3 regions of the Streptomyces sp. NBC_01508 genome follow, and region 3 is predicted to be linked to each of the others. Evidence: riboswitches for the same ligand, from Rfam matches in the RefSeq annotation. Region 3 holds a riboswitch; each other region holds the start of a gene.
The links. Region 3 has a riboswitch for cyclic di-AMP ahead of OG700_RS14200 (NlpC/P60 family protein). Riboswitches for the same ligand answer to the same signal wherever they lie in the genome.
Positions count from the first base shown of each region.

Region 1 (3,266 bases), 1.4 Mb from region 3:
GGGGCCAGCCTGGGAAGGGCGCGGTACCGTCCGCAGCCGTCGACGGACCGGGCAGGAGGCCACCGGTGGGGCACCTGAGAGACAGCGGGGACGACGGGACGGCGGGCAACGGCGGGACCGGCGACGGCGGGCGCGACGAGCGTCCCGACCGGGGAGCTGTCCGCCGTCCCGGTCGGCCCACCGGGCTCCGCAGCCTCGGTCACGGCGTCCGGCGGGGGATCGGGCAGAGGATCGAACGCCGGTTCGGGCGCGGGTTCGGGCGCGCCTTCCGGCGGGCCGACGCCGGCTTCCGCGAGGCCGACACTCCCCCGGACGACCCCACGTGGAACGGCTGGCGTGCCACGGGCAAGCATTTCCCCGGCTTCGGTTCCGGTGGCCGGAGGACGGCCAGGCGCCGGCGCGCCCGGCACGCCGCCCGCGCGCCGCATCCGTTCCTGGAGATCCTGCCCGGCCTGGTCATCGTGGTGGCGGTCATCCTGGACGAGGCGACCCCGACGGCCTTCACCTCCGCCCCGCTCTTCTCGGCCGCTCCCCTGGTCGCCGCCCCGTTCTTCTCCTTCGCGCGCACCTTCGTCATCGGTGCCCTGGCGACCAGCGCCGCCGTCGGGCTGCACCTGTACAACGGGGCGGCCCAGATCGAAACGCTCAGCGACGGGCTGACCGTCTTCACCGTCTCCGTCCTCGCGCTGGCCATCAACGGTGTCGTGCGCCGCAGCGGTGAGCGGCTCGCGTCGGCGCGGGTCATCGCCGAGGCGGCCCAGCGCGCCGTGCTGCCCACGCCCGATGCCCGGATCGGCGGGCTGCACGTCGCCGCGCGCTACGAGGCGGCGGAGGAGGGCGCGTTCATCGGCGGTGACCTGTTCGCCGTCCAGGACACGGCGTACGGGGTACGGCTGGTGGTCGGCGACGTACGCGGCAAGGGCATGGGCGCCGTCGAGACCGTGGCCGTCATCATCGGTGCCTTCCGGGAGGCCGCCGAGCAGGAGAGTTCGCTCGAAGGGGTCGCGCAGCGGCTGGAGCGGGCGCTGGCGCGTGAGGGCACGCGGCGTACCGGCATCGACCTGTTCGAGGGCTTCACCACCGCCGTACTGGCGGAGATCCCGCATACCGAAGGCATGGTGCGTGTGGTCAACCGCGGGCACCCGGAGCCGCTGCTGCTCGGCCCGGACGGCGGGCTGACGGTCGTGGTGCCCGCCGACCCGGCGCTGCCGCTCGGGATGGGCGAGCTGGGGGCGTGGCCGGACCGCGCGGACGAGGTTCCCTACCGGTCCGGGGCGACGCTGCTGCTCTACACGGACGGGCTCACCGAGGCGCGCGACACGAAGGGCGTCTTCTACGACCCGCGCGAACGGCTGGCGGGCCGGATCTTCCCCGGCCCGGACGAAATGCTGGAGGCGATCGTCGGGGACGTACGGCTGCACACCGGCGGCGGCAGTACGGACGACATGGCGCTGCTGGCCGTCATACGGCCCACCGAGGGGCAGCCGGATCGGCGCCGGACGATGCCCGTCGTGCCGTGACGCCGTCCCGCCCTGTCGTGATACGCGTCCAACTGCCGTCCCGTTCCGTTGTCCCGTCCCACCGCCCGTCCGTCGTGGTGTCATCTCGCCTACCACGCTGCGTAGTTGGGGCACACCACTCCGCATAACACTTGACGCACCGTCAGTTCGAGTGTGTGATCGCACACCCTCCGAGGGGCGATCAACTCGCCCGATTCCGCCTGCTTGTGTCCCGGTTGGTCCGGGCCGCTGTCGCTAACGATCACCCGGAACAGCTTGGAATAAGCCCCCGTCGTCTATTAACGTTCGATAACGCAGCGCGGTTGTCCCAGCCGTCGAAAGAGACGGCACCGTGCGCACGCGCCGAATTCCGCAAGGAAACCGGGGAACCACCAATTGGGGTGAATCGGGCGCCTCTTGCTGCCTCGTGTGGTCAAGAACGCTCGTAGGAGACCTTCCTGCTCCGAACCCGTCAGCTAACCCGGTAGGCGAGAAGGAAGGAAAGGAGAGCGCCCCAGTGGCGTCCAACAGGCCTGCCCCCGAAGCCTCAGCCCCGGCCCATTTCGGCCCCGGCAGCCGGTTCACCGGCACAGATCTCGCCGACGGCGAGGCGAACAGGGACTGGGAGGAGTGGAATCCCACTGCGGAGTCCATCCGTCCCGTACGCGGCAAGCACCGTGTCGCCAAACAGCGCAACGCTCTCGCCCGCAGCTCCACGGTCCTCGGAGTGGGAGTCATCGCCGCGGTTGGCGCGGGAGGCATCGCCTCCGCGCAGGACAAGCCCGCGGTCTCGATATCACTTCCCGACGCGATCTCGGACAGTTTCCCCGACGCCAAGTCCCTTCCCGGCGTCGGGTCTTTCATGTCCGACGGCGACAAGAAGAGCGACGAGACGCCCGCGCCGCTCACCACCGCGGGCCTCACCGCCGCGGACGCCCAGCAGGGCACCACCGACTCCGGCGAGGCGCTGCGCGCCCGCATCCTCCAGCAGGCGGAGCAGCAGCAGGCCGAGGCCGACGCCGCCCAGAAGGCGAGCGCCGAGACGGCCGCCGCCGAGAAGGCCGCGGCCGAGGCCAAGAAGCAGCAGACCGACGCGGAGGAGAAGGCCGCCGAGGCGAAGCGCAAGGCCAAGGAAGCGGCGGAGCGCAAGGCCGAGAAGGAGCGCCTCGAAAAGCTGGCCGCCAGTTTCTCGCTCCCCACCTCCTCGTACACGCTCACCTCCACCTACGGCCAGGCCGGCTCCATGTGGTCCTCCGGGCAGCACACCGGCCTGGACTTCGCCGCCCCCACGGGCACGCCGACCAAGGCCGTGCACAGCGGGACCGTCAAGTCGGCCGGCTGGTCGGGGTCGTACGGCTACCGCATCGTGCTGGAGCTTCAGGACGGTACGGAGATCTGGTACGCCCACCTGTCCTCGATGACCGTCGGCGTCGGCCAGAAGGTCACCACCGGCGAGACGATCGGACGCGTGGGAGCCACCGGCAACGTCACCGGCGCGCATCTGCACCTTGAGGTGCACACCGCGGGCGGCAGCGGGATCGACCCGATGAGCTGGCTGCGGGGCAAGGGCCTCACGCCCTGATCGAAGCAGGACTGAAGCAGGACCGAAGCAGGATGAACCCGTACCGGAGCAGGACTCAGTTCCGGTACGGGTTGTAGCCGCCGTAGTCGATGTACGGCGGCGGCGTCCACACCCGCCCCGTCGCCCGCGCCGCGTACGCCAGCGCGGGCGACGCCATCTCCCGGCGCTGCCACAGGTGGTGCAGC
Region 1 covers NZ_CP109419.1:4,551,996-4,555,261, forward strand. Annotated here, with positions in the region: gene OG700_RS21125 (PP2C family protein-serine/threonine phosphatase) at 435-1,520, shown strand; cyclic di-AMP (ydaO/yuaA leader) riboswitch at 1,851-2,005, shown strand; gene OG700_RS21130 (M23 family metallopeptidase) at 2,017-3,081, shown strand; gene OG700_RS21135 (PrsW family intramembrane metalloprotease) at 3,137-3,266, opposite strand, start outside.
Region 1: linked by a shared signal. The riboswitch ahead of OG700_RS21130 (M23 family metallopeptidase) and the one ahead of OG700_RS14200 (NlpC/P60 family protein) in region 3 are both predicted to bind cyclic di-AMP.

Region 2 (3,266 bases), 4.4 Mb from region 3:
GTCATCGACCAACTCGTCAACACCGCACGGTCGTTCATCTTCGACACCGGCCTCGCGCCGGCCGCCGTCGGCGCCGCGCTCGCGAGCCTGCGGCTGCTGCGCGCGGACCCGTCGCTGGCCGTCCGGGCGCGGGCGGTGGCGCACGCGCTGCACCGGGGGCTGACCGGGGCGGGGCTCACCGCCGTACGCCCGGACGCGGCCGTCGTCTCCGTCCGGGCGCCGTCTCCGGACGCGGCCGTGCGCTGGGCCGCCGACTGCCGGGCGGCGGGGCTGGTGGTGGGCTGTTTCCGGCCGCCGTCGGTGCCGGACGGGATCTCCCGGATCAGGCTTACGGCCCGCGCCGACCTGACGGACCGGCAGGTCGGGACGGCGCTGGCGACGATCGTCGCGACCGCGCCCGCCGGGGCCGCGGCGCCGGTTGGCTGAGCACATACGTAGGCCCCCCGCGTCCCCTCTCGGTCGCCGGGACGGGAAACTTGAGTCCCCTCAAATACGGTCTCGCGTAGCAGGGTTCACCGCTTAGAGCGACAGACGGGGCCATATCCCTGCGGATCGCCCGTGCGCCGGGCGCTGTTGATGGCAGTGTGGCGCGAAGCGCAATCCGGGGACGTACTCGCGGGCATCTGCCGTAGGTCGGTCTGCGTCCCGGTGGGAAAGGGACAGCGTCGTCATGGCAGACCGTCAAGAAGCATCCGTCACCCTGCCGAGCGATCCGGCCTCGGTACCGGAGGCGCGCAGATACGTCGCGCGTGTCCTCGCCGAATGGGGCCTGCCGGGCGACGCCGACACCGCCGAAACGGTTCGCCTGATCATCTCGGAGCTCGCGACCAACGCCGTGCAGCACACCTTCGGCAGATCGCCGACCTTCACGGTCGACGTCACCCTGGAGCGCGACGAACAGCTACGTGTCGGAGTCACCGACAGCCACCCGCGGTGGCCGAAGCGGCTCCCGGCCGCGGTCCAGCAGGACAACGGCCGCGGCATGGTCATCATCCGCTCGCTGACCGCCGAGTACGGCGGCCGACTGACCGTCACACCCACCGAGGACGGCGGCAAGACGGTGTGGATCACCCTGCCCTGGACGCCGCGGCCCCAGGGCTGACCCGCCGGGCCGCGCCCGGCCCGCCACCCGCTGCCCGCCACCCGCCGGGCCTCAGCGGACCCGGCCGTACCAGACGCTCTTGGACCAGATGCGCTGGAGCCGTACCACCTGACCCGTCTTCGGCGAATGCCAGATCTTGCCGCCGCCGGCGTAGATGCCGACGTGGTAGACGCTGTTTCCGGAGTGGAAGAAGACCAGGTCGCCCTGTTTGCGGCTGGAGGCCGAGATGTGGCGCGACTTGTTGTACTGCTGCTGCGCCGTGCGCGGCAGGGACTTGCCGGCCTTCTTGTAGGAGAACAGCGTCAGCCCCGAGCAGTCGAACCGGTGCGGACCTGTCGCCCCGTACCTGTAGGGCGCGCCCTTCTTGGAAGCGGCCACATTGAGGGCTTTGGAGGCGGCCGGTGCGGCGTGGGCCTCCGACACGGCGCCGGGCGCCAGCATCGTGCCGCCGACGGCGGCGAGGAGGACCGATGCGGTACCGGCCCGGGAGAACAGCGACGGGACATGCGTCAGCGCGAACATGCGACACCCTTCGTCAGCCGCCTGTGAAGGATGACCTGTCGGGTTCGGGCTGGCGAAGATGCCCGGCCGCGTGTGCGGCTTCACCCCGAGGAGCGGTCCATGGTCGGGCCGCCCCGAACTGCTCGGGTCCTCCACTCCTGCCGATCCACTCGTGTCGACCAGGCATCCGGAGCGGCGGCAGGACTCGGCGTCCACCCGGACCGCCCCGCCGAGGTGGCGGGGGCTTGTCGTCACACGGATCTTGACGCGGCCTCAGCGCAATTCCGAGCCGAAACGGCTAGATGTGACTCTCGTCACTTATGGCCCATTTGGGTTGGTAAGGCCGATTCGGCGAACGGCTCATATGATCGCTCACGCGCTGTACCTGCGACGTAGCGAAGCGTTACGGCCGGACGGCCGATCGTCCGTCGCAAGTCGCCGCCCCGGTCGCGGCGGGCGCGTCGATACGCCGAACGAGCGGGCAAATCCCGTACGGACGCGTCCGTACGGGACGGCCGGCCGCCGGTTCGTCGCGCGCCGGGTCCGCGCGCCGGGTCCGCGCGCCGGGTTCATGGGTCGGGTCCGAGGGCCGGGGTTGGCGAGCCGGGTCCGCATCAAGTCGCGGGTCCGGGCGGCATGGTGACCCGCCCGGCCCTGCGCTCCCCGTCCAGCACCCGCAGGGTGCGGTCCAGGGTCGGTGTGTGCAGCTCGGTCTCGCCTCTGGCGTGCATCAGCGCGAGCGCGTCGCGAAGTTCGGCCGCCCTGGCCACCAGGGCCTGTGCGGCGCGCAGCGCGCCGTACGTGTCGTCGGCGCGCGCCGGGTTGATCCGGCCCACCAGGTCGACGACCTGGAGATAGCAGTCCACGAAGTCGCCCTCGGCGCGGGTCAGCGCGGGCAGCGGCGGCAGCTCCGGTGGCAGCATCGGCGCTTCACCGGGGGTCGTTGAAGCCGAGGGACGCCCGGCGGTCCTGTGTGACCTGGTCCACCAGGCCGTACTCCTTGGCGGCCGTCGCGTCGAAGATCGTGTCCCGGTCGATGTCGGTGTCGATCCGCTCGGCGCTCTGTCCGGTGTGCCGCACCAGTGTCCGCGCCATCAGGGCCCGCGACCGCAGCAACTCCTCGGCCTGGATGGCGAGATCGGACGGCTGGCCGCGTACGGGCTCCTCGATCCCCGGCTGCTGGAGGACGACGCGTGCCCCTGGGAGTGCCATCCGCTTGCCGGGCGCCCCGGCGGCCAGCAGGACGGCGGCGGTCGACACCGCCTGACCCAGGCAGGTGGTCGCCACGTCGCAGCCGATGACCCGCATCGTGTCGTACACGGCGGACATGGCGCTGAGGGAGCCGCCGGGGGAGTTGATGTAGAGGGCGATGTCCTGGTCGGGCGCCGCGTATTCGAGATGGAGCAGCTGGGCGATCACGTCGTTCGCCGAGGTGTCGTCCAGGGCGGTGCCGAGGAAGATGATCCGTCCTTCGAAGAGCTTGGAGTACGGGTCGAGGGACCGGGTCCCGGTGGTGGTCCGCTCGGTGAACTCCGGCAGGACGTGCGTGGGCGGGCGGCGCGGGCGCGCGGAAGGACGGTTCATGGCGTGCCTCTCCTCGGGTGCCGGACGGGCTCTCGTCCGTCGGTACAAAATGTACAGGATGTACAGGCCGTAAGATGGT
Region 2 covers NZ_CP109419.1:7,493,571-7,496,836, forward strand. Annotated here, with positions in the region: gene OG700_RS34630 (8-amino-7-oxononanoate synthase) at 1-426, shown strand, start outside; gene OG700_RS34635 (ATP-binding protein) at 671-1,102, shown strand; gene OG700_RS34640 (C40 family peptidase) at 1,154-1,624, opposite strand; cyclic di-AMP (ydaO/yuaA leader) riboswitch at 1,628-1,799, opposite strand; gene OG700_RS34645 (hypothetical protein) at 2,218-2,526, opposite strand; gene OG700_RS34650 (ATP-dependent Clp protease proteolytic subunit) at 2,534-3,187, opposite strand.
Region 2: linked by a shared signal. The riboswitch ahead of OG700_RS34640 (C40 family peptidase) and the one ahead of OG700_RS14200 (NlpC/P60 family protein) in region 3 are both predicted to bind cyclic di-AMP.

Region 3 (3,266 bases):
GTCGATCTCGTCGGCGACGAACTGCGCCTCGTCGTGCTCGGTGTCCGCCACGTACCCGGTGATCCGGGCGCCCGCGCCCGCGTTCGTCCAGAGATTCTTGGGCCGCCGGCTCTCGTTGCGCTCGATGACCGCGTTGGCCGCGCTGAGGATCGTCTGCGTGGAGCGGTAGTTCTGCTCCAGCAGGATCGTCTTGGCGTCCGGATAGTCCTCCTCGAACTGAAGGATGTTGCGGATCGTGGCGCCCCGGAACGCGTAGATGGACTGGTCGGCGTCACCGACGACGCACAGCTCGGCCGGGTCGTGTCCCTCGCCCGAGGGGCCGACCAGCTCGCGCACCAGGGTGTACTGCGCGTGGTTGGTGTCCTGGTACTCGTCCACCAGGACGTGGCGGAACCGGCGGCGGTAGTGCTCGGCGACGTCCCCGAACGCCTGGAGCAGATGGACCGTCGTCATGATGATGTCGTCGAAGTCCAGGGCGTTGGCCTCGCGCAGCCGCGCCTGATACATCCGATACGCCTCGGCCAGCGTCTTCTCGAAGGGGTCCGTGGCCTGACCGGCGAACGTCTCCTCGTCGATCAGCTCGTTCTTCAGATTCGAGATCTTGGCGCTGAACGCCTTCGGGGGGTGGCGCTTGGGGTCCAGGTCCAGATCGCGGCAGACCAGGGCCATGAGGCGCTTGGAGTCGGCCGCGTCGTAGATCGAGAACGACGACGTGAAGCCGAGCCGCTTCGACTCGCGGCGCAGGATCCGCACGCAGGCGCTGTGGAACGTCATCACCCACATGGCGTTGGCGCGCGGTCCGACGAGCTGCTCGACGCGCTCCTTCATCTCGCCCGCGGCCTTGTTGGTGAACGTGATCGCCAGTATTTCGCCCGGATGCACACTGCGGGTGCCCAGCAGATACGCGATCCGGTGGGTCAGCACCCGGGTCTTGCCCGAGCCCGCTCCGGCCACGATGAGCAGCGGCGATCCGGTGTGCACGACGGCGGCGCGCTGCTCGTCGTTCAGCCCTTCGAGCAGCGCCGCCGGGTCCACGACGGTGCGCGGGGCGCCGTCGCGGTGGTACGGATCCCTGGGCGGGGGCACGTCGAACTTCCCTCCGAAGAGATCGTCGGGCACCTGCTCCGGCGCGGTGTCCTCGGGCGGCGGCGGAGGCTCATCGGCCGAGGGCTGGAGGTCCGCCAGGAAGCTGTCGTCAAAGAGGCTGCTCATCGCTTCCCGAGTCTAGGGTGCCGCACTGACAGCCCGCCGCCACATGGCCTCGCGGGGCCGCCCAGGAACGTTTACGCGAAAGGTCACGAAAATGTATCGGGCATATCGGCCATCGACCTTCACAGCGGCACCACAGGTTGGCTAGCGTGCTCGCCGAGGCGGTCCGTACTCCGTCGGCGATCAGCGCCGAGCGGGCGGCCTGCGCCGAATCCGGGCCTGCGCACAGCAGCCCGGAACCGGGGACCCACCATGTTCGACCGGGGTGAATCGGGCCGTAATTCCCGGCCCGTAGGGCAGCCTTCCGTTCCGCCCGAACCCGACAGCTAACCCGGTAGGCGGTCCACGGAAGGAGATGTCGACCTTGGCGTCGCATCGCAAATCGCGCACGCGCACCGCACTGCGCGGGAACACACCGGCCGTCGGCTTCACGACGGCCGCGCTCGCCTCGGTCACGCTGCTGTCGACGCAGAGCGCCACCGCCGCGCCGGCCGAGCCGAAGCCCTCGGTGGAAGAGGTGCAGAAGAAGGTCGACGACCTGTACCGGCAGGCCGGGACGGCGACGCAGCAGTACAACAAGGCGAAGGAAGCGACCGACACGCAGCGCAAGTCGGTCGAGCGAGTGCTGGACGACGTCGCCAAGAGCGCCGACAAGGTGAACGGGGCGCGGCGCGCCCTCGGTACGTATGCGGCGGCGCAGTACCGCGCGGGCGCGGTCGGTCCCACGGCCGCCCTGATGTTCGCCGACAGCCCTCAGTCGTACTTCGAGCAGACCCAGCTGATGGACCGGCTGACGGACCGCCAGCAGGGGGCCGTCGAGGACTTCCAGAAGGAGCAGCGGTCCGCGGCCAAGCAGCGCGCCAAGGCGACCAAGAGCCTGGAGACGCTGACTGAGTCGCAGGCGTCGCTCAAGGTCGGCAAGCAGAGGGTCCAGAACAAGCTCGCGGCGGCGCGGTCGCTGCTGTCGGAGCTGACGGCCGAGGAGAAGGCGGTCCTCGCCGAGCTGGAGCGCAAGAAGGAGCAGGAGGCGCGCCGCAAGGCCGAGGCGAAGGCCAAGGAGGAGGCGGCGGAGCGCAAGCGCCAGGAGGAGGCGCGGCAGGAGGAACAGCCGCCCGCCGCCGGCGGCGGCACCGACACGGGCACGGGCACGGGGGACACGGACGGTACGTACGCGGCCAAGGCCGAGAAAGTGCTCGCGTTCGCCCGCGCGCAGATCGGCAAGCCGTACGTGTGGGGCGCCACCGGCCCCAGTTCGTACGACTGCTCGGGGCTGACGGCCGCCGCCTGGAAGGAGGCGGGTGTCCAGCTGCCGCGTACGACCTGGGACCAGGTCAAGGTCGGCAAGCGCGTCGCCACGGCGGATCTGCTCCCCGGCGACCTGGTGTTCTTCTACGACGACATCAGCCATGTCGGCATCTACCAGGGCGACGGCAAGATGATCCACGCGCCGAAGCCGGGCGCGAACGTCCGTGAGGAGTCGATCTACTACATGCCGATCTACGGCAGCGTGCGCCCGGCCTGAGCCCGTTGGCCCCTGTTTCCGGGCCGGCTGCTCCTCGGGGCTCCCTTCGACCCCCTATGCGATCATGCGACAGATGTCCCTGGGGAGGGGCCGTCGCGGTGGTACCGACACCGTGGTGGTGACAGAAGGAGTCCGGCATGAACGCGGGTGGGGATCAGGGCGGTTCGTCCACGTCCGACGAGGAGTGGGAGCGATTCCTGCGGGAGTCGGCGGACGGCGTGCCCGACGCGCCCAAGGAGCCCTCGGCACGGGCCCGGATGGTGACACGGCGGCTGCGGGAGGAGCCCGCGCCCCCGGAGGGGTGGCGCACGCACCGGCCGGCCCGGCGGCCGAGGCGGCTGAAGGGCTGGTACGTCGTCGGGCTGCTGGCCTCGGTCGCGCTGCTGGCCGTGGCGCTGGATCCGGGGCGGGTCACCGGGTGGTTCGGCGATGACGGCGGGGCCGGAGGGCCGCTCGCCGCGGAGTCGGAGCGCCCGGACCAGGCACCGCCCATGGAACCGGCCGGGCTGCCCACGCTCGACGAACCGTTCAGGGG
Region 3 covers NZ_CP109419.1:3,120,246-3,123,511, forward strand. Annotated here, with positions in the region: gene OG700_RS14195 (ATP-dependent DNA helicase) at 1-1,212, opposite strand, end outside; cyclic di-AMP (ydaO/yuaA leader) riboswitch at 1,405-1,566, shown strand; gene OG700_RS14200 (NlpC/P60 family protein) at 1,565-2,731, shown strand; gene OG700_RS14205 (hypothetical protein) at 2,869-3,266, shown strand, end outside.